Regions from separate parts of the Duganella hordei genome, predicted to be linked through region 2. Evidence: riboswitches for the same ligand, from Rfam matches in the RefSeq annotation. Region 2 holds a riboswitch; the other holds the start of a gene.
The links. Region 2 has a riboswitch for glycine ahead of gcvT (glycine cleavage system aminomethyltransferase GcvT). Riboswitches for the same ligand answer to the same signal wherever they lie in the genome.
Positions count from the first base shown of each region.

Region 1 (15,176 bases), on a different contig from region 2:
AGGACGGGGACGGGCACGCTGACCAGCTGCGCCACCGGAGCCACCACCAGCGCCGGCGGCGTGCCGCCGGTAGGCAAGTGGGCGATCACGCAGGCTGCGCAATCGTTCTGGCTGTCGGTATAGGCGTGCTTGTGCGAACTCGCCCCGAACAGTTGCAGCGCCAGGAACACCAGCACGAACAACATCAGGACGCGCTGGATGCGCGTCTTGTGACGTTGGGTGCCTACGGAGAGTGTATGTGCGTGCATAACCCTGATTTTACAGGGCTTCTGCACAATTCGCCAACGACTATTGTTTTGAACTAGGCCATATGCTGGCTGGCGGCGCCGTCGCCCACCAGGCCGCGCCGCGTGGCCAGCACCACCGCGTGGGTGCGCGCCGTCGCGCCAAGCTTGTCGAACAGGCCTTTGACGTGGGTCTTGACGGTGCCGACGCCGATGCCCAGTTCGCGCGCGATCGACTTGTTGCACTGGCCTTGCGCCAGCAGCTGCAGCACGTCGGTTTCGCGGTTGGTCAGGCCGATGCGGGTGAAGCTGTCGGCCACGCAGCGGCTCAGGTCCGCGCTCAGGTAGCGCATGCCGCGGCTCAGCGTGCGCACCGCCGCCAGCAACTGGTCGGCCGGGCAGCTTTGCAGCAGGTAGCCGTGCACCCCCGCCATCATCGCGGTGCGCACTTCCCATTCGCGTTCGAGCTGGGTGACGATCAGCACGCGGGCGCGGTGCTCCTGGTGCGGCGCGTCGGCGCAGCGGCGCATGTGTTCCAGCGCGCCCCTGTGGTCGAGTATGAGGACGTCGGCCTGCGCGATGTCGTGCACCACCTGCATGTCGGCGTTGTCGCCCAACAGCGCGGCCAGGCCGGCGCTGACGATGGCGTCGCAGTGGGCGATCTGCACGCGTGTCCTGGTATCGAATTGCATCTGGTTCCTCCCGAAGATTGGCTATGCTGTACAGAAGATTAATCTTTTCCGCCGCCGTTGCCACGCCCCGATACGGGGGCTGTCCACTACCTAGATGGGGGTATGGCAGAAAGCATGCGTTTGTGTCATGCTGGCGCCTCCGAGCAAGATTTTTTGAGAGCGCCATGAACACGGCCCAAACCACGCCGATCACTGTACTGAGCGTTGACGATCATCCAATGTTCCGCGAGGGCATCGCCAGCGTCATCGCCGACGAAGACGACATGCGCCTGGTGGCCGAGGCCACCAATGGCCGCCAGGCCATCGACTGCTATCGCCAGCTGCTGCCCGATGTGACCTTGATGGACATCCAGATGCCGGACATGAATGGTATCGATGCCACTATCGCCATCCGCAAGGAATTTCCCAATGCCCGCATCGTGGTGCTGACCACCTACGAGGGCGACGTGCTGGCCCAGCGCGCGATCGCCGCCGGTGCCGCCGGTTATCTGCTGAAAAGCATGCTGCGCAAGGAGTTGCTGGCGACGGTGCGCTGCGTGCATGAAGGCCGCCGCAGCATCCCGGCGGTGGTGGCCAGCGGCATCGCCGAGCATTGGCACGAGAGCTCCCTGAGCAAGCGGGAAACCGAGGTGCTGCAGCTGGTGGCCGGAGGCCAGAGCAACAAGCGCATCGGCATGCACCTGTCGATTTCGGAAGAGACGGTCAAGGTGCACATGAAGAGCATCCTGGCCAAGCTGAACGCCAGCGACCGCACCCACGCGGTGACGATGGCGATCGAACGCGGCATCATCGATTTGCACGCCTGCGGCCTGGGGTTTTAAGCGGCGTCCTTCGACAGCCACTCCTGCACGCGGCGCAGTGCGCCGGGGCGGCGTTTGTGGCTGTAGACCCGGGCCGCCGGCGCCTTCAGCCGCACCGCCGTACCCATGCCGGGCTGGCTCCACAACTCCAGTTCCGCGCCGATCTGGGCGGCGCGTTCGCGCATGCCGGTCAGGCCCCAGTGGCCGGGACGCGCGCCAGTCCGCAGCACCTGCGGGTCCATGCCGCCACCGTTGTCGCGCACCTGCAGCGTCAATTCGTCGTCGCCGTATCCCAGTTCCAGTTCGATGCGTTCCGCGTCGGCGTGGCGGAAGGCGTTGAGCAGCGCTTCGCGGCCGATGCCGTACAAATGCTCGCCGGCCGCCTCGTGCAGCCTGGCCGGCTGGCCGGTGACGATCAGCGCGAAGCCGGCCGCGTGTTCCTCGCGCAGCGATTGTCCCAGCTCGCCGAACATGCGCTGCAAGTCGGCCGCGTACCGGTGCAGGCTGCGCAGGCCGCTGACCTGGTTGCGGCCCTCGATCAGCACCTGGTCGGCCTGGTTGAGGATTTTTTCCGCCAGCGGGCGCGCCTCGCCGTCGGACGGCAGGCGCTTGAGCAGCGTCTGGAAGCGCAGCATCAGGCCTTGCACGCTTTGCAGGAAGGTGTCGTGCAATGCGCGGGCGATGCGTTCGCGCTCGTCGGCGCGGGCTTCGATGCGCTGCTGCAGCTGGCGCGTGACCTGGCGCACGCGCAGCCGGTACAGCAGCGACAGCACCACCACCAGCACCAGCGCGCACAGCGCCTTGAACCACGCGGTCTGCGCGAATGTCGGCGGGATCGTGAAATCGAGGCCGGCCTCGCGCTCGTTCCAGACACCGTCCTCGTTGGCGGCCATCACGCGGAAGCGGTAGCTGCCCGCTTCCAGGTTGGTGTAGAAGGCCTGGCGGCGGGTGCCGGGGTCCTGCCAGTCGAGATCGACGCCGTCGAGCCGGTAGCGGAAGCGCACCCGCTCGGGAATGCTCAGGCTCAGCGCCGTGAAGTCGATGCGCAGGCTGTTGGCGGACTTCGGCAGCACCAGTCCGGGCAGCGGCGCGTAATGCCGGTCGCCGACGGCCACGCCCAGCACCATCACCGGCGGCGGCACGCGGTTGCGGGCGATGTGGGACGGATCGATCCAGCTGATCTGGTTGGCGGTGGCCAGCCACAGCAGGCCGTCGTCCGACTGCACCATCGACGGCATCGGCCGTAGCTGCGAGGCGGCGCCGGTCAGGCCGTCGTGGGCGTCGAAGCGTTCGAAGTCGACTTCGTAGTCCGGCTTCTGCTTGAAGCGCGCCAGTTCGGCCGGATCGATGCGGCTCAAGCCGTCGGCGCCGAACAGCCACAGTTCGCCGCCGGACGTGCGCGCGATGCCGGACACGCCGCGGAACGGCTCGCCCTTGCGCCCGCGCAGCATGGTGAAGCGCTTGCCGTCGAACCAGGCCACGCCGCGTTCGCCGCCGGCCCACAACTGGCCGTCGTGCTGGTGCAGACTGAGCACCGGGCCGGTTTCCAGGCCCTGGTCGCCGTTGAACAGCGTCACGCGCTGGCCGTCGATGCGGGCGATCTGGCTGCGGATGTAGCCGGCCCAGACCACGCCGTCGGCGCCGCTGGCCAGCGCGTGCGGGAAGCGCCCGGGCAGGCCGGGGAGCGCGCCGTTGCCGGTCCACACGCCGTTCTTCAGCAGGTACAGGCCGGCGCGCACCACCGACACCCACAGGCCGCCATCGCGCGCACGCGCCATGGCCTGCACTTCGTAGCCTTGCGCCTCCGGCGGCAGCGGGTAGCGCGCAGCCGGCTGGCCATTTCCGCCCATGCGCCAGACCTCGTTCTGGTTGCCGGCCCAGAGCACGCCGTCGGGATCGCGGTAGAGCGCGGAGATGGCCTGTTTCAATGGCTGGCCGCGCTGGCCGTCGGAAGCCAGCGCGCGCAGCGGGCCGACGCGTTCGCCGGCCCAGACGCCGCCGCCAGGACCGGGAGCGATGGCCGGGTGGTCGAAATCGGAGGACAGCGGCAGCGACTGCAAGCGGTTGCGGCGGAAGCGGTCGACGCCTGCCGCCGTGCCTATCCAGACGTTGCCTTCGCGGTCCTGCAGAAAGCTTTGCGGCAGGCCGCCGCTCAGGCCGCGCTCCGGCGTCAGCACCTGGCCGGGCTCGTTCAGGTGGCCGGCGGCGCGCCGTTCCACGCCGCCGGTGCGGAACAGCCACATGCCGCCATCGCGGTCGAAATGCAGGTTGTTGGCCAGCAGCGCAGGGTGGGCCGCCGGCTTGCCGGACACCGCCTCGGGCGCCATCTTGTAATAACTGTCGACCGTGTCGCCGGCCCACACGGAGCCGTCCGGCGCCTCGACCAGGTTGGCCAGGTCGCCGCGCGGCCAGGCCGGCCGGAACGATGCGTCGGCGCCGGCGCGGCTGTAGACGCCGCCCTGCATCGCCACCCACTGCCGGCCACTGCGGTCGAACAGGATCTGGCGCGCGCGGCGCGACGGCAGTCCGGCGGCGGCGCCGATGGCGTCGAAGCGGCGGGCGCCGGCGGCGAGGCGCGCCAGCCCGTCGCGTGTGGCGGCCCAGATGCTGCCGTCCGGCGCGCGCGCGATGTGGCTGACGGTGCCGCCGGGCAGGCCCTGGCTTTCGGTGTAGTGCTGGACCTGGCCTTGATGGAAATAACTGACGCCGCCGCCCATGCGGTAGCCGACCCACAGTCCGCCTTCGGGCGGCGCGTACAGCGCCATGACGTTGGAGGAGAGCAGCGAATGGCCTTCGACGCTGTCCATGCGCTCGTAGCGCTTGCCGTCAAAGCGGAACAGGCCGGTGGAGGCGGCCAGCCACAGCCAGCCGTCGGCGCCTTGCGCCAGCGCGAGCACGTCGACCGGGCCGTTTTCTATCGCACCCCATGCGGTATGGGTGTACTGTTCCAGCAGGCGTGGCCGGGCCGTGGGCTCGGCTTGCGCCTGGGCCGACCACAGCGCGAGGCTGCACAGCACAGAACACAGCAATGAGGGGGCGGACATGGGGAAGCTCCGGGTAAGCTACAGATTAAGTAACAGTGGCTTGCCGGCAGTTTAACACTTTATGGTAACGCTTCCATCGGTATTTTTACTGAGGTTTTGCTGAAATACCCCTGCAATAAGAGAGGGGCGCCGGCGGTGGCTGGAAGGTACTCTTATGCTTTAAAGGAGTCGAACCATGAAACTGTATATTGTGTCGTTGGCGGTGGGGCTGTTGGTCGGATTGATCTACGGGTTTTTGAATGTCCGTTCGCCGGCGCCGCCGGTGATCGCGCTGGTCGGCCTGCTGGGCATCCTGGTGGGCGAGCAGTTGCCGCCGCTGTTGCGCCAGCTGTGGCGGCCGGAGGCGGCCAAGGTGTCGTGGCTGGAAGACCAGGTCAAGCCGCATTGCTTCGGCCAGCTGCCGGCCGCGCAAAAGTCCGATGAAACCAAGGGGAATGCATAATGGAAAGTCCTGACCTGATCCTGCACCGGGGGCTGTTCACCACGCTCGACCGCGGCAACCCGCACGCCGAGGCGGTGGCCATCAAGGACGGCCGCTTCACCCACGTGGGGCGCGCCAACGAGATCATGGCGCTGGCCGGTCCGGCCACCAGGGTCATCGACCTGCAAGGCAAGCGCGTGCTGCCCGGCCTGATCGACAACCACTGCCACATCATACGCGGCGGGCTGAACTTCAACCTGGAGCTGCGCTGGGACGGCGTGCGCAGCCTGGCCGACGCGATGGCCATGCTGAAGGCGCAGGTGGCGATCACGCCGGCGCCGCAGTGGGTGCGCGTGGTGGGCGGCTTCACCGAACACCAGTTCGCCGAAAAACGCCTGCCGACCATCGCCGAGCTGAACGCCGTGGCGCCGGATACGCCGGTGTTCATCCTGCACCTGTACGACCGCGCGCTGTTGAACGGCGCCGCGCTGCGCGCCGTGGGCTACACCAAGGACACGCCGGAACCGCACGGCGGCGAGATCCTGCGCGACGGCGCCGGCAATCCGACCGGCCTGCTGCTGGCCAAGCCCAACGCCGCCATCCTGTACCAGACCTTGGCCAAGGGACCCAAGCTGCCGCTGGAATACCAGCTCAACTCGACCCGCCACTTCATGCGCGAACTGAACCGCCTCGGCGTGACCGGCGCCATCGACGCCGGCGGCGGTTTCCAGAATTATCCCGAGGACTACCAGGTGATCCAGCAGCTGTCGGATGCCGGGCAGTTGACGATACGCCTGGCCTACAACCTGTTCACGCAAAAGCCGCAGCAGGAGAAGGAAGACTTCCTGAACTGGACCCAGGCCGTCAAGTACCAGCAGGGCGACGACTACTTCCGCCACAACGGCGCCGGTGAAATGCTGACCTTCTCGGCGGCCGACTTCGAGGATTTCCGCCAGCCGCGCCCGGACATGGCGGGCAATATGGAGGACGACCTGGACGGCGTGATCCGCGTGCTGGCGCAGAACCGCTGGCCGTGGCGCATGCACGCGACCTACGACGAGACCATCAGCCGCGCGCTGGACGTGTTCGAGCGCGTCAACCAGGAGATTCCGCTGACGGGCCTGAACTGGTTCTTCGACCACGCCGAGACGATCTCCGACCAGTCGATCGACCGCATCGCAGCGCTGGGCGGCGGCGTCGCCGTGCAGCACCGCATGGCCTATCAGGGCGAGTACTTCGTCGAGCGCTACGGCCACGGCGCGGCCGAGGCCACGCCGCCGGTCAAGAAGATACTGGAGGCCGGCGTCAAGGTCTCCGCCGGCACCGACGCCACGCGGGTGGCTTCGTACAATCCCTGGGTGTCGCTGTCGTGGCTGATCACCGGCAAGACGGTCGGCGGCATGCAGCTGTACCCGCGCGCCAATTGCCTGGACCGCGAAACGGCGCTGCGCATGTGGACCGAGAACACCACCTGGTTCTCGAACGAGGTCGGCAAGAAGGGCCGCATCGAAGCGGGCCAGCTAGCCGACCTGATCGTGCCGGACAAGGATTTTTATGCCTGTGCCGAAAGCGAGATCGCCGACATGTCGTCGCGCCTGACCATCGTAGGCGGCAAGATCGTCTACGCGGCCGGCGAGTTCGCCGGCTACGACCAGGCGCCGCCGCCGGCGATGCCGGACTGGTCGCCGGTGCGGCGCTTCGGCGGCTATGCCGGCTGGGGCGAGCAGATCGGCAACAACCGCGCGGCGTTGAAGGAGCTGGAGCAGCGCAAGCAGCAGCAACAGCAATTGCGGCAGCAGCAGGCCGCCTGCGGCTGCGCGCACCAGTGCAACGTCCACGGCCACCAGCATGCCACGGCCTGGACCAGCAAGTTGCCGATCGCCGACCTGAAGGGCTTCTGGGGCGCGCTGGGTTGCGCCTGCTGGGCCGTTTAACCACCACTACCGTCATTCCCGCGCAGGCGGGAATCCATGCTGAATATATTTCGTCAGCGTTCTATGGGTTCCCGCCTGCGCGGGAACGACGTGCTAACACGGAGCTATACCTGATGAATCTGAAGAATCGCCTATCCTCACCCTGGATACGCTGGATCTGCCTGCTGCTGTTGTGCTCGGCCTACCTGCAGGGCGGCATCAACAAGCTGACCGACTTCGGCGCCGCCGTGGGCGAGATGCAGCACTTCGGCCTGTCGCCGGCCGGGCCGATGGCCGCGCTGGTGATCGCCGGCGAGCTGGCCGCCTCGGCGATGATACTGACCGGCTTTTACCGCTGGCTGGGCGCCGGCTTCCTCGGCGCCTTCACACTGATGGCGACCTTCGTCGCCAATCGTTTCTGGGAAATGGCGGGCATGGAGCGCTTCATGGCCGCCAACAGCTTCTTCGAGCATCTCGGCCTGACCGGCGCCTTCCTGCTGGTGGCCTGGCTCGACCTGCAGAAAGGCGCAGATGGAACGCGGTGACTCCAGACAAAGCGCCGCGCTGGGCTTCCTGGCCGGCTACGTCGACACGCTGGGCTTCATCGGCCTGTTCGGCCTGTTCACGGCCCACGTGACGGGCAACTTCGTGCTGATCGGCCGCGCCATGGCGACGCCGTCGCACGATGTGCTGATCAAGCTGCTGGTGTTCCCGGTGTTCATCCTGTTCGTCGCGTTCGGGCGGCTGATGATATTGCACTGGGAGCGTTCCGGCGCCCGCCAGTTGCGCAACAGCTTCCTGCTGCAGCTGGCGCTGATGGCGGCCACCGTCGTCTGCGCGTGGCGGGCGTCGCCGATGCTGGACGCGGCCGCGCCGTTGACGCTGCTGACCGGCATGCTGTGCGCGGGCGCGATGGCGGTGCAAAACACCTACGGCAAGCTGTTGTTGGGGAAGGTGGCGGCCACCACGGTGATGACTGGTAACGTGACGCAGCTGGTCATCGACCTGGTCGACACGCTGCGCGGCGACGCCGAGGCGCGGGCGCGCCTGAAGAAGCTGGTCTGGCCGGTGCTGGCGTTTTGCGTCGGCTGCATCAGCGGCGCGCTGGCCTATATCGCGGTCGGCTTCAACGGCCTGCTGCTGCCGTGCGCTATCCTGCTATGGCTGGCCAGCACCGCCAGCGATTAAATCGTGATGATGCCGCGCTTGAGGGCGATGGTGACGGCGTGCGTGCGGTCGTTGGCGGCCAGCTTGGCCAGCACGTTCTTCATGTGCGCCTTCACCGTTTCTTCCGAAATCAACAACTGCTCGGCGATGCGGCGGTTGGAGTGGCCGGTGGCGACATGATTCAACACTTCCGTCTCGCGCGCGCTCAGCGGACCCTGACCCATGTGCTGCGCCAGCTCCATCGCGATCTCCGGCGGAATGCGGCGCTGGCCCTGGTGCACGCCGCGTATGGTGTCCAGTAATTCCTTGCGCAGGGTGCTTTTCAATAAAAATCCTGCGGCGCCGCCTTGCACGGCGCGCAGGATCTGCGCGTCCGCCTTGTAGGTGGTCAGCATGACGACGCGCGCGTTCGCGTGCTCGCGGCGGATTTCCTGCAGCGCCTCGACGCCGCACATCTCCGGCATGGCGATATCCATGATGGTGACGTCGGGCCGCAGGGCCGCGTAGCGCTCGACCGCGTCGCGACCGTTGCCGGCCTCGCCAGCCACGCGCATGTCGGCCTGGCTGGAGATGGCTTCGACCAAACCCATGCGCAGCAAGGGATGGTCGTCTACTACAAGGACGTTGATGGGAGATGAAATGGTGCTCATCCCCGCATTATGACGGTATTCGCTGACACTTGCCTGACTGGTGGACTCTAGCGCAGCTGGCTGTAATTCACCGGCACCCACTGGAACGACGCCTGGCCGGCGCCGCGCACATGGCCCAGCCCCGGGAACGGCAGGTGGGTGGCGCCGATCAGTGTGCCGTCCTTGGCTGCGGCCTGGAAGGTTTGCTTGCGGGCGAGGGCGGCGGTCTTCTGGTCGCTGTCGAAGCCGATCGTCACTTCCGGATGGTCGAATTGCACGGCACCCACGTGTATCAGGTCGCCGACCAGCAGCAGCTTCTTGCCCTTGCTCTCAACCAGGTAGTTGACGTGGCCCGGCGTGTGGCCGTAGCTGGTGACGACGCGGATGCCGGGTGTGACTTCGGCGGCGCCGCTGAACGGTTGCAGGTGCTTGGTGGCGACGTACGGCGTCAGCGAGGCGATCGCGCCCTGGAAGAAGCCCTTGCTGTCGGCGGACGCCTTGTCCAGGTTGACCTGGCTCAGCCAGAAGTCGGTGTCGTGCTTGTCGGCGTGGACGACGGCGTTGGGGAAGGCCGCCTTGCCGTTGGCGGCGAGGCCGCCGACATGGTCCGGATGCAGGTGGGTCAGCAGTACTTCATCGACCTGCTCGGGCTGATAGCCTGAAGCTTTCAGGTTGGCCAGCAGCTTGCCCAGCGTCGGGCCGAACAGGCCGCCGGCGCCGGTGTCGATCAGCACCAGCTTGCCGCCGGTGTTGACCAGGTAGGCGGTGACGGAGGTCTCGGTCGGGCTGCCGATGTAGGCGTTCTTCAGCGCCAGATCGGTCTTGGCGGCCGGCTGCTGCAACAGCTGGTTCATCGGCAGGTCGACGGTGCCGTCGCTGATGGCGGTCACTTCAAAGTCGCCCAGCATGATGCGGAAAAAGCCCGGGGCATTGGTGCCGGCCATCGGCGCGGCGGCCATGGCTGGGGCTGTGGCGACGAAGGCGAGGGCGGCTGCGATTGTGCTCAGTTTCATGATTCTTTTCCTTAAGAAGTTTTGATGGAATGAAGTATGCAGCTTTGCAAAAAATGGCACAATATGGATTAATGCAAAATGTCTTTGCAATATCTGCAAAAGGAAAGTCATGATCGATACCCTGCGTTGCCTGGTTGCCGTGGTGGATAGCGGCAGCCTGTCGCGCGCCGCCATTGAGCTGGGAATGGCGGTGTCCTCGGTTTCGCGCAAGCTCGACGCGCTGGAGGCCGAACTGGGATCGCGCCTGCTGTTGCGCGGCTCCCGCCAGGTGATACTGACCGATGCCGGCAACCGCTTCCTGCCGCGCGCCCGCAACATCCTTGCAGAACTGGCCGACGGCAAGGCCGCCGTGCAGGAGATGGACAGCGAGCCGCGCGGCCTGCTGACGGTGACCGCGCCCGCCGCCTTCGGGCGGCTGCATGTGGCGGGAGCGGTGGCGCAGTTTCTGCAGCGCTATCCGAAGATGGAAGTGGAGCTTCACGTCAGCGACGATATCGTCGATCTCGGCGCGCAGCGTGTCGACGTGGCGGTCAGGGTGGGCGTGCTGCCGGACAGCAGCCTGGTGGCGACGCGGCTGGTGACGCAGCACCGCGTGGTCAGCGCCAGTCCGGCCTATCTGGAGCGGCACGGCTGGCCGCAGTCTCCGGTCGATCTGCTGAAGCACCAGTGTCTCAGTGTCATGGGGCGCACCATGCCGAGCGGCTGGTGGCGGTTCGAGGGCGTCAACCAGGGGCAGCCGCTGGCGGTCAAGGGCAATTTGCGTTGCGACGATACGGATTCGCTGCTGCACGCGGCCATCGCCGGCGGCGGCATCGTGCATCTGGCGAACTGGCTGGTCAGCGACGCGATCGTGGCCGGCCAGCTGGTGCCGGTGTTTCCGATGATCCGGCTGGCGCCAGGCGGCGAACGCCAGCGGCGCGATCCGAGCGAATCGGCGGTGCACGCCGTGCACCTGCCGGGCCGCTCCAACCAGGCCAAGGCACAGCTGTTCGTACGTTATTTACGGGAGTATTTCGGCGATCCGCCGTATTGGGATGTTGCGATGATGGCTGCCGGGGCGGGCGAGCGCCGCGCCCCGTGAGGACTGCCTAATCTCAGTGAATTAATCCCAGTCGCCGCCACCACCGCCGCTGTCGCCGCCACTGCTGCCGCCGCCATCGTCCCAGCCGCCGCTGGTGCCGAAGTCGTTGCCGCCCATGTCGTCGCGGCGCAGCAGTTCATCACGCGACGGATCGTCGTAGACAATGTCGTTACGCGGCTGGTCGTGGTTGCCCGACGAGCCGTGGTCGCCGGTGAACTGGCGCGCAATCGCTTCGCCTGCCACGATACCCGCGCCAACCGCGGCGCCGGTCGCCAGGCCGCCCATGATGCGCGAACCCATGCCGCTGCCTTGCGGCTGGCCATAGCCGGGGCCATAACCCTGCTGCGGATAGCCGCCCTGCGGTGGGTAGCCGCCGGGTGCGTAGCCAGGCGCCTGGCCGCTTGGATCAAAGCCGGCAGGACCGTTGGCTTGCGCGTTACGGCGCGACATGAAGCGCGTCGCCAGCCAGATAAAGCCCAGCAGGCCGCCGCCAAGGATCAGGATGGTGCCCCATGGCATGCCGCTGCTTGGGCTGTTGTTATAGCCGCCGCTGCTGTAGCCGGCATTGCTGTTGCGCGGCTGTTGCTGGCTGTAATTGGCCTTGGGCTTCTGGCCGTCCGCCAGCAGTGCGCGCAACTTGGCCACCGCGCTTGGATTCACTTTCGGCAGGCCGGGTGCCAGGCGTTCAGCCGTCGCCAGCTCACCTTGCGCGGCGGCGAACTGGCCTTGCTTGGCCAACAACTCCGCTTCGACAAAGTGCGCCGTGGCGCTGTTTGGATGCGCTTTGAGGACCTGGTCCATCAATGCCTGCGCTTCGGTGTATTTGCCCGCTTCGGCCGCTACATAGACCTCGTGGATCGTAGGCTCGGCCGCAAACACCGGCGTCGCCAGCGCCAGGGCGCTCGCCAGCAGGGTCATACGTGCGATAGATTTTGCCGTCATGTCAGATCTCCTTGTAGGGACAGGCTCAAGATGATGGCAGTTTACGCCATTTTCAAGGCTTGCGCGGTGCGCTGGCCCACGTTGGAGCAGGCAGCGCCCAGGGCGGACAGTACCGTTTCGGCAATAATGTCCGCCGTGGCGGCCGACAAGGTCCAGCCCAGGTGGCCGTGGCCTGTGTTGTAGAACACTGTCGGCGCCTTGCCGCGGCCCACGCGCGGCATCAGGTCCGGCGTCATCGGGCGCAGGCCGGCCCACGGCGTCACGTTGCGGGTGCTGACGCCGGGGAAGCATTGCTGCACCCAGTTCAGCAATGGCGCGATGCGGTCGGCGCGGATGTCGCGGTTGAAACCGTTGAATTCGGCCGAACCGGCCACGCGGAAGCGGTCTTCGCCCAGGCGGCTGCAGACCAGCTTGGTGGCGTCGTCGAGCAGGCTGACGTTGGGCGCGGCCGCCTGGCTGGCGGCATCGTCCAGGTGCACGGTGATCGAATAGCCCTTGACCGGATAGACGTTGACGTGATCGCCCAGCATGGACGCCATTGCGCGGCTGGCGGTGCCGGCGCAGACCACCACCGCGTCGTAGCGGCTGGTGTCGTCGCCGCCTTCCTGCTCGACGGTGACAGTGGCGCCGGTGGCGTCGGCATGCATGGCGGTCACGCGCTGGCCGAAGCGCAGCTCGACGCCGAGGCGCTGCGCGGCCTGGGCCAGGCCGGTGGTGAACTTGTGGATGTCGCCGGAGCTGTCGCTTTCGGTGTAGTGGCCGCCGTAGTACTGGCCGGCCAGCGTCGGCTCGATGGCGCGCATCTCCTCGGGGGTGACGGCGCGGCGCGGCAGGCCGCCCAGTGCCAGCAGCTTCGATACTTCAGCCGCGCGCTCGAAGCCTTCGCGGTTGCGGTAGATGTGCAGGATGCCTTCGCGCTTGAGGTCGAAGTCTATGCCTTCCTCGTCGGCCCAGCTGAACAGATGCTGGCGCGCGGCCACGGCCAGTTTGGCGGTGGCGATGGTGTTGTCGCGGTAGTGCGGGATGGCGGCGATGAATTCGGCAAACCACGACAGCTTGTGCCAGCTGGGCTTGGGATTGACCAGCAGCGGCGCGTCGTTCTTCAGCATCCACTTCAAGCCTTTGACGATGGTGCCGCTGTGGTTCCAGACCTCGGCGTTGGAGGCGGACAGCTGGCCGCCGTTGGCGAACGAGGTTTCCATCGCCGCGTAGCGATGGCGTTCCAGCAGCGTGACCTTGAAGCCGCGCTTGGCGAGTGCGTAAGCGGTGGTGACGCCGGTGATGCCGCCGCCGATGATAGCTATGGTTTTCATGAGGGTAAAGCTCCAGCACGTCAAGGGGAATGGTCGATGCGCGACATGCGCAGGGACACCCCCTCTGTTCTGGACCTGAGAGATTCACAACGACCGTGGGTAGCGACGCTGCTTGCTCCTTCGGTGCGCCGGGTGACGTCTGTCCGGCTGCTCTTCAGAGTTTGAATGCGGTATCGGTCCTTTTGCCTGAGAGTTTCCGGGGCGGTTGCTCCTTCGGCGCTGTGCGGGTGGGTTCCTGGACAGGCTCTCCCGATACTGCGTTGGCTCGTGGCCATTTTGCAAAGGGGTAGCTTACAACAAAAGCAGGGGGCGTCAAACGATTATTTTTTGCGAGGCCGTCCGCTCGGGATCTGACCTCAAAGATTACGAAAGGCGACAGGCGGCTTCCGCCCCTTTATAGTTAGTCCGTCTCGTTTTTCTCAACACTAGAAAGATCAATGGTGTTGTGATTGGAAGGCGGGACATGCACCTGCGGACCACGAATATTCCGCCCCAAACATCCGATGTTCGCCGCTTTAGCTTCGGCTCCGCAGGTGCGCTTGTGTTCGAAAACGAATACTCAGGGTTTGCCGTCCGACCGGCTCGCTATATTGCCTTCGAAGAGCACAAGCATGCATGATCCCATTGATCATCCTAGCACTTCGGAGGTGTCTGATGAACCATTTCGACGAGGCGTGTTTCACCGTCTACATAGGCATTGACTGGGCCGATGCAAAGCATGATTTCTGCTTGCAGGAAGCCGGCAGCACCCAACGAGAGTTTGGAGTCTTTTCAAGCCAGGCTGCGAACATTGACGAGTGGGTTAGCAACTTGCATCGGCGCTACGGCGGCAAGATCGCCATCGGTCTAGAACTGACGAAAGGGCCGTTGGTCTACGCGCTGCAAAAGTACGATTTTCTCGTATTGTTTCCGATTAATCCGGCAACACTGGCCAAGTACCGTCAGGCGTTTAAGCCGAGCCGCGCAAAAGACGACCCCACGGATGCCGAACTAGCGCTAGATTTATTGTTACGTCATCCAGAGCGCTTTAAGCCTATCGAGCCGCAGAGTCCGGCAATGCGGGCACTGCTGAGTTTCGTCGAACGGCGCCGCGAACTCATTGGTGACAAGACCCGGTTTACCAATCGCCTCACCAATACACTTAAGCAGTATTATCCTCAAGTTCTGGAATGGTTTGACCACCATGACACCATTTTGTTCTGTGATTTCATCACACGTTGGCCGACCTTGGAAAAAGCTCAGGGCGCGCGCCCAGCAACTCTCGATAGGTTCTTCAAGCAGCATAACGCCAGACGTGCATCGGTAATTGACGCGAGGATGGCGGCGATTAACGCCGCGAGACCATTGACGCGGGACGTGGCGATCATTGCTCCGCATCTGCTGGAAACACTGGTGTTGATTGAACAAATCAAAGTCGCGTTAAAGGCCATCGAACGCTTCGACGATGCCATTGCCCGTCTGGCCCCAACCCTGCCGGATTTTGAATTATTCGCGGCCTTGCCAGGAGCAGGTCCCACACTGGCGCCGCGACTCCTGGTGGCGTTTGGCGAGCAACGCGAACGATTCGCTTCCGCGAAGGAGTTGCAGCAATACTCAGGTGTGGCACCAGTGACTGAGCGAAGTGGGAAGAAAAGCTGGGTGCACTGGCGATGGCAGTGCCCGACCTTTGTTCGCCAGACATTTGTTGAGTGGGCAGGCCAGACCATCAACAAGTCGGACTGGGCAGGCAGCTACTATCGACAACAGCGTGCCAAGGGAAGTTCCTACCAAGCGACTGTACGAGCTTTAGCCTTCAAATGGGTACGCATACTTTTCCGTTGCTGGCAGAACCGCGTGCCCTACGATGAAGCAAGGTACATGGCAAAACTGCGGCAGAAAGGCTCTGCCCTCGGCAATTCAACTGCGCCTGCGGCTTGACGGAGCACCTCAGGGCGTGA
Region 1 covers NZ_BPWI01000017.1:1,510-16,685, reverse strand. The annotation lists gene ABWW33_RS27390 (hypothetical protein) at 1-248, opposite strand, end outside; gene ABWW33_RS27385 (response regulator transcription factor) at 302-916, opposite strand; gene ABWW33_RS27380 (response regulator) at 1,081-1,737, shown strand; gene ABWW33_RS27375 (sensor histidine kinase) at 1,734-4,760, opposite strand; gene ABWW33_RS27370 (XapX domain-containing protein) at 4,936-5,202, shown strand; gene ABWW33_RS27365 (amidohydrolase) at 5,202-7,115, shown strand; gene ABWW33_RS27360 (DoxX family protein) at 7,229-7,639, shown strand; gene ABWW33_RS27355 (YoaK family protein) at 7,626-8,282, shown strand; gene ABWW33_RS27350 (response regulator) at 8,279-8,911, opposite strand; gene ABWW33_RS27345 (MBL fold metallo-hydrolase) at 8,959-9,903, opposite strand; gene ABWW33_RS27340 (LysR family transcriptional regulator) at 10,013-10,984, shown strand; gene ABWW33_RS27335 (tetratricopeptide repeat protein) at 11,006-11,926, opposite strand; gene ABWW33_RS27330 (D-amino acid dehydrogenase) at 11,968-13,239, opposite strand; glycine riboswitch at 13,294-13,396, opposite strand; glycine riboswitch at 13,404-13,501, opposite strand; gene ABWW33_RS27325 (IS110 family RNA-guided transposase) at 13,894-15,156, shown strand.
Region 1: linked by a shared signal. The riboswitch ahead of ABWW33_RS27330 (D-amino acid dehydrogenase) and the one ahead of gcvT (glycine cleavage system aminomethyltransferase GcvT) in region 2 are both predicted to bind glycine.

Region 2 (15,176 bases):
CGGATGGCGAATTTGCCGAACCGGCCGTGGATCTGGCGGACTCGGCGGAAGTCCGGCAGCCGTTGCGGGCGTTGCCGAAGCCGGCCGAGCGCCGCAAGCAGGTGCGCACCGGCGCACCGGCGGCGGCCGGCGGCAAGCGCGCAAAAGGAAATAGCGGCGCCGCGCAGCAGGCCGAGTGGGAGGAATTTTAAGCGGGCAGCAAGGCATGCTCCTACACGCCACCAAGAGGAATTCCGATAGCGATCCCCTACACGAAAACGCATCATTGCCACACCTGAAACGCGGCGGAATTTCAAGTGTCGGCGCGAATCCGGCGAGTACGTTCTTTCACTTTCGCAAAGGAATCAAAATGAACTCGAATCAAAAAGGTGGCGGTAGTAAACAAGGCTCCAACCAGGGCAGCAGCAAGCAGTCCGGCGGCCAGGGTTCGTCCAGCGGATCGCGCGGCAGCAGCGGCGGCACGCAGGGCGGCACCCATGAGCAGCACGTGGAGGCCGGCCGTCAAAGCCACAAAAACGACGGCAAGAAACAGTCCGGCGGCTCCGGTAATCAAGACCGCTGAATAAGCCGGCGAGGCCAGCGGCGGTCACTGCGGCGCCAGCCCCGGCGCCGCATCAGATGTTTGCCACCCGTTGTCCGCGCGGCGGCGCGAAATCCTTCACCTCATTGATCATCCCCACCACCAGGCCTTCGGACGCCGTCAGGTGCAAATCGGAATATTCGTGGATGCGCCAGTGCTCGGCGGTCAGCTGCACGTGCTCGCGCAGGATTTGCTCGGTGCGGGCGTCGTCCGCCTGCAAGCCCTCGACGATGATGCGCAGCGCGTCCGGCCGGGCGCCGTGCGGCGCGCTGGCGTGCGATTTGTGCACCATGAAGCGCGCCGTGTCGCTGGCGTAGCGCTCCGAGCCGGACAGGAACAGGATCACCGCGATCGAGGCCACCGCGCCGGCGTTGTAGGTGCAGATGCGGATCGGCAGCTTGCTCAGGTAGTTGTACAGGCAGATGCCGTCGCTGACGTAGCCGCCGTTGGACTGGATCAGGATATGGGCGGTGGTGATGCGGTCCTCCGTCATGTCGGCGACCGCGTCGAACACGCGACGCACCATGTCGCTGTTGACGTCGCCGGACAGGGTGAACCACGCGTGGCCCTCGTAAGTAGTTGAATCTTGGCTCATGGCTGGGCTCTCGAATAGGTGTGGTTTATTCTAGCAAATAGTTGTTTTGCCGGCCTTATTGTTGCATTCATTCGTGCGCGGGTATTGTTGCCGCCATTGCCGCCACCGTTGCCGTCAAGATTGACAATATCGCCCTTCTGACATATATTCCCGAGTCTTGATCGGGAGAGGGTTGCCGGGCGAATTCGCCGGAGCAGCCGCCGAAGGGGCACTACCCAAAAACTCTCAGGCAAAAGGACCGATCAAGGGGCCAGTTTGGCTCAACTCTGGAGAGCGGCCGCGGCATATGCCGGCGGCCCACCGAAGGGGCGCGCGGAGATCCATTTCTCCGTAATCTCTCAGGTACCAAGGACAGAGGGGTCTGCGATCATTGTGGAATCAGCTTTTTAGCCGTTCCTTGTATGTTCTGTTAACCCCTATTCGAATTGGACCGAGGAATCATGACGCTCAAAGCTACCCCACTCAACAACGCCCACCGCGCCGCCGGCGCCCGCATGGTCGATTTCGGCGGCTGGGACATGCCGGTCAACTACGGTTCGCAGATCGAGGAACACAACGCCGTGCGCACCGACGTCGGCATGTTCGACGTGGCCCACATGTGCGTGGTCGACATCAAGGGCGACAACGCGCGCGCCTTCCTGCGCGGCCTGCTGGCCAACAACGTCGACAAGCTGCAGGTGTCGGGCAAGGCGCTGTACTCGTGCATGCTCAACCCGCAGGGCTTCGTCATCGACGACCTGATCGTCTACTTCATCAACGAGAGCTGGTTCCGCCTGGTGGTCAACGCCGGCACCGCCGAAAAAGACGTGGCCTGGATGCAGCAGCAAAACACCGCCACCAACAGCGGCCTGACCATCACCCAGCGCAGAGACGGCGCCAACGCCATGGCCCTGATCGCCGTGCAGGGCCCGAACGCCCGCGCCAAGGTGTGGCAGGTGATCCCGGAATCGAAGGAAGGCACGGCCGACATGAAGCCGTTCAACGTGGCCTTCGCCCAGAGCCCTGTGTTCGGCGAGGCGATGATCGCCCGCACCGGCTACACCGGCGAAGACGGCTTCGAGATCGGCGTCGCCGCCGACCAGGCCGAGAAGCTGTGGAACGCGCTGGCCGCGGCGGGCGTCAAGCCGGCCGGCCTGGGCGCGCGCGACACCTTGCGCCTGGAAGCGGGCATGAATCTGTACGGCCAGGACATGGACGAAACCGTCAACCCGCTGGACGCCGGCCTGGCCTGGACCATCGACCTGGTCGCCGAGCGCGACTTCATCGGCAAGGCCGCGCTGCAGGCGATGGGCCAGAACGCCCAGTTCGTCGGCCTGATCCTGCGTGAAAAAGGCGGCGTGCTGCGCGCGCACCAGAAGGTCGTCGTGGCCGGCACCGACGCCGTCGGCGAGATCACCAGCGGCACCTTCAGCCCGACCATGCAGCAGGCCATCGCGCTGGCGCGCGTGCCCAACGGCGTGGCCGTCGGCGACACCGTGCACGTCGAGATCCGCGACAAGAAGCTGGCCGCGTCCGTCGTCAAGCTGCCGTTCGTGCGTAACGGTAAAATCCTTGCTGTATAAATTAGTACCCCTGACACCTACCCTCTGGAGCCTTACATGAATATTCCTGCAGACCTGAAGTACACCGAATCCCACGAATGGGTACGCGCTGAGTCTGACGGCACCGTCACCGTCGGCATCACCGAGTTCGCGCAGGACGCGCTGGGCGACATCGTCTTCGTCGAACTGCCGAAAGTGGGCACCACCTACGGCGCCGGCGACGACGCGGCCGTGGTGGAATCGGTCAAGGCGGCCAGCGACATCTACGCGCCGATCGCCGGCGAAGTCGTGGCCGTCAACGAAGACGTGGCCAGCGCGCCGGAATCGATCAACACCGACGCCTACAGCGCCTGGCTGTTCAAGATCAAGCCGGCCGACGCCGCAGCGATCAACAGCCTGATGGACGCCGCCGCCTACGGCAAGACCACCGAAGCGTAATTTCGCCGCCACGCCGCACCGTCATTCCCGCTTGCGCGGGAATGACGGCAGCGGCTGATTTGCCGCCCCGCTCACTTACTCAGCTCCCCGCCCCCATATCATGACCCGCACCAGCCTGACCCAACTCGAAGCCCGCGACGCCTTCATCGCCCGCCACATCGGCCCTGACGCCGCCGAACAGGAAGCCATGCTGTCGGTACTCGGCTACGCCTCGCGCGCCGCCCTGATCGACGCCCTGGTTCCCGCCAACATCCGCAACCAGGGCGCGCTGCCGCTGGGCGCGTACTCGCAGCCGATGCCGGAACAGGAAGCGCTGACCAAGCTGAAAAAGATCGCCTCGAAGAACAAGGTGCTCAAGTCGCTGATCGGCCAGGGCTACTACAACACGCTGACGCCGGGCGTCATCCTGCGCAACATCTTCGAGAACCCGGCCTGGTACACCGCCTACACGCCTTATCAGCCGGAGATTTCGCAGGGCCGCCTGGAAGCGATCCTGAACTTCCAGCAAACCGTCACCGACCTGACCGGCATGGGCATCGCCAACGCCTCGATGCTGGACGAAGGCACCGCCGCCGCCGAGGCCATGACCTTGCTGCAGCGCGTGGGCAAATCGAAATCTGCCGTGTTCTACGTCGCCGACGACGTGCTGCCGCAGACCCGCGAAGTGGTCGAGACCCGCGCCAAGCCGCTGGGCATCGAGGTGCGCGGCTTCCATCCGGCCGAGCTGGCCGGCATCGGCGAAGCCTTCGGCGTGCTGCTGCAGTACCCTGGCGTCAACGGCGCGGTGCGCGACTACGCGGCCGACGTGGCCACGATCAAGGCCAAGGGCACGATGGTGGTGGTCGCCGCCGACCTGCTGGCGCTGACCATGCTGACGCCGCCGGGCGAATGGGGCGCCGACGTCGTCGTCGGCAACAGCCAGCGCTTCGGCGTGCCGCTGGGCTTTGGCGGCCCGCACGCCGGCTACCTGGCCACGCGCGACGAATTCAAGCGCAGCATGTCCGGCCGCCTGGTCGGCGTCACCATCGACGCCCAGGGTAACAAGGCCTACCGCCTGGCGCTGCAAACCCGCGAACAGCACATCCGCCGCGAAAAAGCCACCTCCAACATCTGCACCGCGCAGGTGCTGCTGGCGGTGATGGCGTCGATGTACGCCGTCTACCACGGCCCGAAAGGCCTGCAGCAGATCGCCAAGCGCGTGCACCGCTACACCGGCGTGCTGGCGTCCAACCTGAAGACGCTGGGCTACACCGTCGTCAACGACAGCTACTTCGACACGCTGACCGTCGCCGTCAAGAACGCCGAGCAGCTGCACGCGTCGGCCCATTCGCACGGCGTCAACCTGCGCGTGATCGACGCCTCGCACGTCGGCGTGTCGCTCGACGAGACCACCACCCGCGAAGACATCGCGCTGCTGTGGACCGTGTTCGCGCATCCGGTTGGCGGTCCGGCCCACGGCCCGGACTTCGACACCGTCGAAGCGGCTGTTTCGCGCTCGTTCCCGGAATCGCTGGCGCGCACCAGCGACTACCTGACGCACCCGGTGTTCAACCGCTACCACTCCGAAACCGAAATGCTGCGCTACCTGCGCAGCCTGGCCGACAAGGACCTGGCGCTGGACCGCACCATGATCCCGCTCGGTTCGTGCACGATGAAGCTGAACGCGACGTCCGAGATGATCCCGGTCACCTGGCCCGAGTTCTCCAACATCCACCCGTTCGCGCCGGACGCGCAAACCGTCGGCTACCGCGAGATGATCGCCCAGCTGGAAGAAATGCTGTGCGCGCTGACCGGCTACGCGGCCGTGTCGCTGCAGCCCAACGCCGGTTCGCAGGGCGAGTACGCCGGCCTGCTGGTGATCCAGGCCTACCACGCTTCGCGCGGCGAAGGCCACCGCAACATCTGCCTGATTCCGTCGTCGGCGCACGGCACCAACCCGGCATCGGCCAACATGGTCGGCATGCAGGTGGTGGTGACCGCCTGCGACGCCAGCGGCAACGTCGACCTGGCCGACCTGAAGGCCAAGGCCGAGCTGCACTCGAAGAACCTGGCCTGCGTGATGGTGACCTACCCTTCGACCCACGGCGTGTTCGAGGAAGGCATCCAGGAACTGTGCGAGATCGTCCACGGCCACGGCGGCCAGGTCTACATCGACGGCGCCAACATGAACGCGCTGGTCGGCGTCGCGGCGCCGGGCTCGTTCGGCGGCGACGTGTCGCACCTGAACCTGCACAAGACCTTCTGCATTCCGCACGGCGGCGGCGGCCCTGGCGTCGGCCCGATCGGCGTCGGCGCGCACCTGGCCAAGTTCCTGCCCAACCAGCGCTCGAACGGCTATATCCGCGACAACGCCGGCATCGGCTCGGTCAGCGCGGCGCCGTACGGTTCGGCCAGCATCCTGCCGATTTCGTGGATGTACATCGCGATGATGGGCGCCGAAGGCCTGACCGCGGCCACCGAGACGGCGATCCTGAACGCCAACTACATGGCGCGCCGCCTGTCGCCGCACTTCCCTGTGCTGTACTCGGGCCACGACGGCCTGGTGGCGCACGAGTGCATCATCGACCTGCGTCCGCTGCAGGATGCCACCGGCATCAGCAACGAGGACGTGGCCAAGCGCCTGATGGACTTCGGCTTCCACGCGCCGACCATGAGCTTCCCGGTGCCGGGCACCCTGATGATCGAGCCGACCGAGAGCGAATCGAAGGCCGAGATGGACCGCTTCATCGACGCCATGATCACCATCCGCGGCGAGATCGCCAAGGTTGAAAGCGGCGAATTCGACAAGCTGGACAACCCGCTCAAGTTCGCGCCGCACACGGCCGAGGTGTTGACGGCCGACGTCTGGGAGCGCAAGTACAGCCGCGAAGTGGCGGCCTACCCTGTGCCGTCGCTGCGCAAGCAGAAGTACTGGCCGCCGGTCGGCCGCGCCGACAACGTCTACGGCGACCGCAACCTGTTCTGCGGCTGCGCGCCGATGAGCGACTACGAGTAAATCACCCGCTCCTCACGAAGCCCGGCACACGCCGGGCTTTTTTTCGCCTAAAGTGTTTGACATGCTGACACCTGTCAGATATTCTTTACATATGAAATCGAAAACGCCACCCCCCACCGGAGACCAGCTGCTGGCCATGCTGGCGGCGCTGTCGAATCCGCACCGGCTGCGCATCATCGCCGCGCTGTCGGCGGGCGGACGCAACTACGTCAGCCAGATGGCGCGCGAGCTGGGCATCAGCCGGCCCTTGCTGCACCTGCATCTGCAGAAGCTCCAGGACGCGGGGCTGGTCGCCAGCCAGCTGGAGTTGTCCACCGACGGCAAGGCGCTGAACTATTTTGAAGTGAACGCCTTTGCCGTCGAGCTGACCCCGGCCTTGATCGCCGAGGCGGCGAAAACCCTGTCCAACAACACTGAAACCTAGAGGCCATCATGTCCGAACACATCTACTTGTTAACCCTGGCCCTGCCGCTGGCGGCCATCGTCGCGGTCTTCGGCCTGCGCGCGCTGGCTGCGGTCAAGCAGGCCAGGCTGCGTTTTGAGAACGATGAAGAGTACCGGCAGATCGCCGAGAAATCGGCGGCCGCTCAGGCCGAAACGGCAGCCGCGCTGAAGGCCATGGGCGCATCGCTGGCCGACGTCCAGTCGCGGCTGGCGCAGGTCGAGAAGGTATTGAAGGAAGTCGAGTAATCCATTTTTTAAGGAGCCACGCCATGCATCAAGTATCGTTGTTACGCCTGTATATGCTGAGAACCGTGTACCTGATCATCGCCGTGGGCCTGGGCCTGGTGATCTGGCCCGGCGTGATCCATCACGCCCAGCCGTGGGGCCTGATGCAAGGCTTCGTCAACTGCATGCTGGCCGCGTTCGGCCTGCTGTGCGCGCTCGGCATCCGCTATCCGCTGCAGATGCTGCCGGTGCTGCTGTGGGAGCTGAGCTGGAAAGTCCTGTGGCTGGTCGTCGTCGCGCTGCCGGCCTGGCGGGCAGGCCCGCTGGATCAGGCCATGCTGGAAAACCTGATTGAGATAGCCGTGGTGGTGATCATCCCGATCGCCATGCCGTGGGGCTATGTGTTCAATAAATACTTGAAACAGCCGGGCGACCGCTGGGTGAGCGCCTAGCTGCGCACCGACGCCAGACGCAGGCGCGCCACCCGGGGCGAGCCCGCCGGATGGACCAACCCGGGCGGATCGCGTCCTTCGTCCAGCTTGAACGTCGCCACCGCCTCCGACAACGTGACGGCCTGGCGCTGCAGGCCGGTCGCGGCGGCGGCGGCCTGCTCCACCAGCAGCAGGTTTTGCTGCGTCACCTGGTCCATCCCGACGATGGCCTGTTTTACGTCCTGCAAGCCCTGCGCCTGTTCCGCGCTGGCCTCGCTGATCTGGCCGATGATGTCGCCCACCTGCCGCACCGACGCCACGATCTCCTCCATGCTGCCGCCGGCCTCCTCCACCGAGCGGCTGCCGCCCTCGATCTCGGCCACCGACTGGGCGATCAGCAGCTTGATCTCCTGCGCCGCAGTGGCCGAGCGCTGCGCCAGCGTCAGCACCTCGCCCGCCACCTGCGCTAAGCCCTGCCCGTGCGCGCCCGCGCGCGCCGCCTCGGCCGCCGCGTTCAAGGCCAGCAGATTGGTCTGGAAGGCGATGCCGTCGATCACGCCGACGATCTCCACCACCTTGCGCGAGCTGCCGCGGATGGCCGCCATCGTCACCACCAGCCGCTGCACCATGCTGCCGCCGCGCACCGCGAAGCTGGTGGCGCAGCGTGCCAGCTGGTTGGCCAGTTGCGCGTTGGACGCGGTCTGCGTCACGGTCGCGCTGAGCTCCTGCATCGAGCTGCTGGTCTCCTCCAGCGTGCTGGCCTGCGCCTCGGTGCGCTGCGTCAGGTCGGCATTGCCCTGCGCGATCTCGCGCGAGGCGGTGTCGATCGACTGCGCCGACGCCAGTATCGTCTTCAAGGTCGTGTTCAGGTTGCGGATGCTGGTGTCCAGGGCGCGCGCCGTCTCGGCGATTTCGTCCTTGCCATAGACCCGGTTCTTCACCGTCAGGTTGCCCTCGGCCAGGTCGACCGCCGCCGCGCCGATCTCGCGCACCTCCTTCAGCATGGCGTTGCGCACCGCCATCGTCACCAGCAGCGACAGCGCGATCGACAGCGCCACCACCACCGGCATCATGGTCAACAGCGACTTGAACTCGGCTTCGGCATCGGCGTAGGCGCGCTCGCTGAGCGACTGCTCCAGCCGCGACAGCTGCTCCAGCCGCTGCGCCACCACGTCGAACGCGCGCTCGGCCTTGGACATGGCGTTGGCCGCCATCGACTGGTCCACCATGGCCAGCTCGACGACGTCGGCGATGGCCTGGACGTACAGCGCGTGCGCGGCCTGCGACTGCGCCACGAAGCGCCGCTCGGCGGCCGAGTTCTGGGTGGCCATCTCCAGCTGCGCGAACTGGCGGTCCAGCGCCGCGTGGCGGGCGTGGATGTCGCGCACCAGCGCGTCGATGCGCGGCGGCGAGAAGCTGGCGTTGATCCAGGTGAGCAGCTGGTAGATCTCGGTGTGGGCGTGCTGGGCGCCGGCCACCAGGTCGGCCGCCGCCTTCAGCCGCACGGCGCGCTGCTGCACCATGTCCTCCAGCCGCTGGTTCTGCCGCACCATGCCCAGCCCGGCGCCCGCCGACAGCACGATCAGCAGGATCAGCACCACGCCGGGCGCCAGCAGCAGCTTGGGACCTATCCTCAGTTTGCTGAGCATCGCGGCTCAGTGCTTGTAGATGCCGGCTTCCAGCGCCACGTCGCCCACCCGCAGCACGTAGGTGGTCTTGGCCTCGACCTTGCCCGATTCGGGGTTGCGGAACTTGTAGCCGACCCAGCCGTGACCCTGCCCGCGCGCCACCGCCACCATCTCCCGGCGGAACGGCTTGCCGTCGGCGTCCGGCACGTCGAGCAGGTTCTTGCCGATCAGCGCGGTGGTCGGATGGGCCACGGTGATGCCGTCCAGGTCGCGCATCGCCAGGTACAGCGCGCCCTGGTTGAATTCCGGATCCCGGCTGTTGATGCGCGCGATCATCGCCGCCTTGCCGTGCGTGCGGACGAACCGGGCGCCCTTCTCGGCCAGCACGACCGCGTCTTTTTCGTTGGGCGCGGCGGCGGCCGCAGTGTAAGGGCCGCTCAGCAGCAGGATGATGGCAAACAAGGCGCGCATGATTCCCCCCGGCAGGTAAGATGTTGTAATCTACGTCACGCCACCCGGCCTAATATTGTGTTTAGTCAATTCCACCACGGCCCGACAAAGAAACAACAGGAACCCCATGAAAGCCTCCACCAAGGCGGCGCTGATCTCGGCGCTGCTGTTCCCCGGCCTCGGCCACCTGGCGCTGCGGCGCGGCCTGCGCGGCCTGCTGTTCATCGTGCCGACGCTGCTGGCGGCCGGCTATCTGCTGCGCACCACGCTGGTACTGGCCGGCACGCTGGTCGACGACATCAACAGCGGCAAGCTGCCGTTCGACCCGTTCGCCATCCTCGAACGCGTCAACGCCTCCGGCATTGACAATCCGGCCACCAACGGCGCCGCGCTGGTGTGCATCGTCTGCTGGGCCGGCTCGGTGCTCGATGCGCTATGGCTGGGCCGCCAGCAGCGCCACTGACACCGCTACCTGTTGCGGAAACGCCATTGCAACACGGCAGCCGCCGCGCGCCCCTGTACAAGCGCGCCGCGACCTGCCACCATCTTAACTATGAGAAACAAAATCCCGCGTCCACCGCGCCGTGCGCTGGCCGCGCTGACCTTGCTGCTGACGCTGGCGCCCGCGCGCCACGCCGCCGCCGATAGCACCGACCACTCCGCCGCGCCGCAGGACGCTGACCTGACCGCGTTGCCGCTCGAACAGCTGATGGCGCTGGAAGTGTACAGCGCCTCCAAATTCACCCAGCGCGCCAGCGAGGCGCCGTCCAGCGTGACCGTGCTGACCGCCGCCGACATCCGTGCCTACGGCTGGCGCACGCTGGCCGACGCGCTGCGCAGCGTGCGCGGCCTGTACGTCAGCTACGACCGCAACTACAGCTACCTGGGCGCCCACGGCTTTTTGCGGCCGGGCGACTACAACACCCGCTTCCTGCTGCAGATCGACGGCAACCGCGTCAACGACGCCGTCTACGACCAGGCCCCGCTGGGCGCCGAATTCCCGCTCGACCTGGAGCTGGTCGAGCGCATCGAATACGTGCCCGGCCCCGGCTCGTCGATCTACGGCGCCAACGCCTTCTTCGGCGTGATCAACGTCATCACCCGCCGCGCCCAGGACCTCGAAGGCAGCAACGCCAGCGTCAGCGGCGGCCAGGGCGGCGCGCGCCGCGCCAGCGCCAGCCACGGCTGGCGCGACGGCGCCGGCATCGACTGGCTGCTGTCGGCCAGCCGCTACAAGACCGACGGCCGCGACCTGTTCTACGCCGACTACGCCGGCGACGGCAGCGACGGCGTGGCCCGCGGCCTCGATTACGAAAGCGGCAGCCGCCTGTACGCCAAGGCCACGCGCGGCGCCTGGACCGCCACCCTGCTGCACGCCGAACGCGACAAGGGCGTGCCGACCGCCTCGTTCAGCCAGGCCTTCAACGACCCGCGCTCGCGCACCATCGACGACCAGACCTATGCCGACCTGGCCTGGCACGGCGCGCTCGGCGCCCGGGCCGAGCTGGACGCCCGGCTGTACTGGGGCGCCTACGAAACGCTGGGCGACTACGTCACCGATAACCAACTGCGCACCCTCAACCGCGACCTCAGCACCGGCCGCTGGTGGGGCGGCGAACTGCGCGCGCTGGCCGCCGCCGGCGGCCACAAGCTGCTCGCCGGGCTGGACTTCGAGGACGACTACCGGCTGCGGCTGCTCAACTTCGACCTCGAACCGGCGCAGAGCTACCTGGAACAGAACCGGCAAGGCCGGCGCATCGGCCTGTACGTCCAGGACCAGGTGGCGCTGACGCCGACGCTGCTGCTGAACGCCGGCCTGCGCTACGACCACCACCCCGGCAGCGGCGGCGTGTTCAACCCGCGCCTGGCGCTGGTCCGGCAGTGGGACGTCGCCACCACCGTCAAGGCCATGTACGGCAGCGCCTACCGCGCGCCCAACATCTACGAGCGCTTCTACCAGGTGCCCGGCGCCGGCGGTCAGCTGGCCAATCCGGCGCTGGGCCGCGAGCGCATCCGCAGCAGCGAACTGGCGCTGGTGCGCCAGCTGGCGGGCAACCGCCGGCTCACCGTGTCGGCCTTCCGCAACGAGGTGTCGGGGCTGATCGCCGCCGTCGACACCGGCGAGCTGCCGATGTTCGTCAACGCCGGCACGGCGGTCGCGCGCGGGATCGAACTCGAATACGAGCAGAACTGGGCCAACTCGGCGCGGCTGCGCACCAGCTACACCTGGCAGCGGGTGCGCCAGGACGGCGCCGGCGACGGCGTCAACACGCCGCCGCAGCTGGCCAAGCTCAACCTGGCGCTGCCACTGGCCGGGGCCTGGCGCGCAGGCGCCGAAGTTCAGTACGTCGGGCAGCGGCAAATGATACAGGGCGGGCGCAGCGGCGCCCACGTGCTGGCCAACCTGAACCTCTACTCCCAGCGGCTGACGCGCCACTGCGACGTCGCGCTGGCGGCCTACAACCTGTTCGACCGCCGCTACGCCGACCCGGCCGCCGACGAGCACCGGCAAAACGCCATCGCCCAGGACGGCCGCCGCCTGCAGCTCAAACTGACGCTGGCCTACTGACATGCCCGTCGCGCACCTTCCCTCCCCGTCCACCCTGCGCGCCGCGTCGCGCGGCGCCCTGTGCGCGCTGCTGCTGGCGGCCAGCGGCGGCGCCTGGACGCAGGTGCCGCCGCCGGTCACCGCGCCGGTGGCCGAATACCAGCTCAAGGCCGCCTACATCTTCAACTTCGCCGTGTTTGCCGAATGGCCGGCCGACGCGCTGGCGGCCGGCGATCCACTGCAGCTGTGCGCTTACGCCGGCAACACGCTGTTCGACGCGCTGCAGGCGCTGGCCGACAAGACCGTCAACGGCCACCGGCTGGCGGTGCGGGCGCTGGCCGGCGACAGCACGCGCGGCTGCCACCTGCTGGTGCTGGACCGCCAGGACCGCGAGCGCTGGCCGCTGCTGCACCGCAGCCTGACCTTCGCCAGCGTGCTGACGGTGGCCGACGACCGCCAGATCGCCGCCGCCGGCGCCATGCTGTCGCTGTTCATGGAGGACAAGCGCGTCGTGTTCGACGCCGACCTGGGCGCGGTGCGCAGCGCCCGCCTGCTGCTCAGCTCCAAGCTGCTGCGCCTGGCCAGGAGCGTGCAATGAGCAAGCCGCCGCAGTCGCCCACGCCGCTGCCGAACATCTCGCTGCGGCCCGGCCCGCTGGGCAGCCGCGTCGCGCGCAGCAACCTGATGGTGGCCGGCGCCGCGCTGGCCCTGGCCGGCGTGCTGCTGGTGCTGTTCCAGTACATCGCGCTGCGCGGCGCGCTGCTCGACGACCTGCAGGTGCAGGCGCGCATGACCGGCAACAACAGCACCGCCGCGCTGCTGTTCGGCGACCAGCGCGCCGCCGCCGAAACGCTGGCCGGGCTGGCGCTGTCGCCGGCGGTGCAAAGCGCGGCCGTGCTGGACCGCGCCGGCCGGCCGCTGGCCGGCTACCAGCGCGACGGCGCCGCCGCGCCCGCGCTGACGCCGCAACTGCTGGCCGAGCGGCGCCAATTCAGCGGCGCCACGCTGGAGGTGCTCGAACCGGTGTCGGCCAACGGCGAGATGATAGGCAGCGTCGTCATCCGCGCCTCGCTGGCGCCGCTGTACCAGCGCCTGACCGGCTTTGCCGGCTTCACCGTGGCCGCCGCGCTGGCCGCTCTGGGCCTGGCCTGGCTGCTGGTGGCGCGCATGCGCGCCGCCGTGCGCAAGGCCGAGCAGCACCTGCACTACCTGGCCCACGTCGATCCCATCACCTCGCTGCCGAACCGCAACGAGTTCAACGAGCGGCTGGCCGCCTGCCTCAAGCGCGCCGACCGCCAGCACACCGCGGTCGGCCTGCTGCTGCTCGACCTCGACAACTTCAAGGTGGTCAACGACACGCTGGGCCACAACTGCGGCGACCTGCTGCTGCAGCTGGTGGCGCAGCGGCTGCGCGGCACGCTGCGCGCGCACGACATCATCTGCCGCATCGGCGGCGACGAGTTCGTGGTCATCATCGAGGCGGCCGAAGCGGCCGGCGAAGCCGACACCGTGGCGCGCAAGATCCTGCGCGCGCTGTCCGAGCCGTTCCAGATCGAGCACCACCTGCTGCACGTCAGCGCCAGCATCGGCGTGGCGGTCTACCCGGCGCACGGCGACAACGCGCTGTCGCTGATGCGCGGCGCCGACACCGCCATGTACTACGCCAAGAGCCTGGGCAAGAACGGCTACGAAATGTTCCTGCCCGAGATGGCGTTGCGCGCGCACAAGCGCCTGAAGATGGAGGCCAATCTGCGCCGCGCGCTGCAGGAAAACCAGCTGACCCTGCACTACCAGCCGCAGATCGACGTGCGCAGCGGCCGCATGACGGGCATCGAAGTGCTGTGCCGCTGGACCTGCCCCGAGCTGGGCACGGTCAGCCCGGCCGAATTCATCCCGGTGGCCGAGGAAAGCGGCGTCATCGTCCCGCTGGGCCGCTGGGTGCTGCAGACAGCCTGCCGCCAGGCCGCCGCCTGGCGCGGCCAGGGCCTGTTCGACGACATCGCCCACTTTGCCGTCAACCTGTCGGCCGCGCAGACGCGCGACGTCGGCCTGATGGACGAGGTGCTGGCGCTGCTCAAGGAAACCGGGCTGCCGGCCGGCGTGCTGGAGCTGGAAATCACCGAGGGTGTCATGATGGACAACGTCAACGCCAACCTGGCGCTGATGCAGCGCATCCAGGAAGCCGGCATCCACCTGTCGATCGACGACTTCGGCACCGGCTACTCGTCGATGGCGTATTTGAAACGCTTCCCGATCGACCAGCTGAAGATCGACCGCAGCTTCGTCAGCGACGTGCCGGGTGACGGCGCCGCCATCGCCACCGCCATCATCGCCATGGCGCACAGCCTGAACCTGTCGGTGGTGGCCGAGGGCGTCGAAAGCGCGCAGCAGGTCGAGTTCCTGCGCGAGGCCGGCTGCGACATCATGCAGGGCTATTATTTCGCCAGGCCGATGGCCGCACCCGAGCTGGAAGCGCTGCTGCGCGAACGCCGCCGCTTCATCGGCTAGCGGCGCCGGACCGTCTGTCGTACAATCTGCCTGCGCACCGCCATACGACAGCCTTCGATGTACCTTCCGCCGAAAGGACACGCCATGAAACCGCTTCCGTTTGCCCGCACCACGCTGATTCGCAACACGCTGTTCGTCCTGCTGCTTGCCGGCGCCGCCGGCACCTTGCTGGCCCAGGCCCCCGGGATACGCCGCACGGTGATCAAGAAGGCCGACGTCTCGGTGCCCGGCCGCGAAGCGGTGGTGGCCAGGGTGGAGCTGGACGCCGGCGCCACCGCCGGCCGCCACACCCATCCCGGCGATGAGATCAGCTACGTGCTCGAAGGCGAAGGCGAATTGCGCATCGACGGCGAAGACCCGCGCCGCGTCAAGGCCGGCGAATCGTTCGTGATCCCGGCCGGCACCGTGCACGACGCCCTCAACGTCGGCAGCGGTACGCTCAAGCTGGTCGGCGTGTACGTGGTCGAAAAAGGCAAGCCGCTGGCTACCGCCGCCAAATAGTTGTCATCACAGTTTCATCTGATGGCGCTACAGTGGCGGCGCCTCGAATGAATATTGAACTGTAATGATGATGATGTTGACTTCCCTCGCCCGGCTGCGCGCAGCCGGTGCATACGCCGCCCCTGCCGCCCTTGTCCTCCTGCTGGCGCCCGTCTGCGCCCACGCCGGCCGTCCGATGACGGTCGACGATGCCGCCATTGCCGCGCCCGGCCAATGCCAGCTGGAGACCTACGCGCAGCATGCGCAGCACTACGACGAATACTGGGCCACGCCGGCCTGCAATGTCGGCGGC
Region 2 covers NZ_BPWI01000016.1:40,220-55,395, reverse strand. The annotation lists gene ABWW33_RS26865 (methyl-accepting chemotaxis protein) at 1-191, shown strand, start outside; gene ABWW33_RS26860 (hypothetical protein) at 350-562, shown strand; gene ABWW33_RS26855 (ATP-dependent Clp protease proteolytic subunit) at 615-1,175, opposite strand; glycine riboswitch at 1,328-1,426, shown strand; glycine riboswitch at 1,432-1,540, shown strand; gene gcvT (glycine cleavage system aminomethyltransferase GcvT) at 1,616-2,737, shown strand; gene gcvH (glycine cleavage system protein GcvH) at 2,774-3,154, shown strand; gene gcvP (aminomethyl-transferring glycine dehydrogenase) at 3,255-6,149, shown strand; gene ABWW33_RS26835 (ArsR/SmtB family transcription factor) at 6,241-6,573, shown strand; gene ABWW33_RS26830 (hypothetical protein) at 6,582-6,839, shown strand; gene ABWW33_RS26825 (hypothetical protein) at 6,863-7,270, shown strand; gene ABWW33_RS26820 (methyl-accepting chemotaxis protein) at 7,267-8,898, opposite strand; gene ABWW33_RS26815 (cache domain-containing protein) at 8,905-9,348, opposite strand; gene ABWW33_RS26810 (DUF6677 family protein) at 9,455-9,790, shown strand; gene ABWW33_RS26805 (TonB-dependent receptor plug domain-containing protein) at 9,881-11,896, shown strand; gene ABWW33_RS26800 (YfiR family protein) at 11,898-12,473, shown strand; gene ABWW33_RS26795 (putative bifunctional diguanylate cyclase/phosphodiesterase) at 12,470-14,383, shown strand; gene ABWW33_RS26790 (cupin domain-containing protein) at 14,468-14,884, shown strand; gene ABWW33_RS26785 (PA4824 family protein) at 14,949-15,176, shown strand, end outside.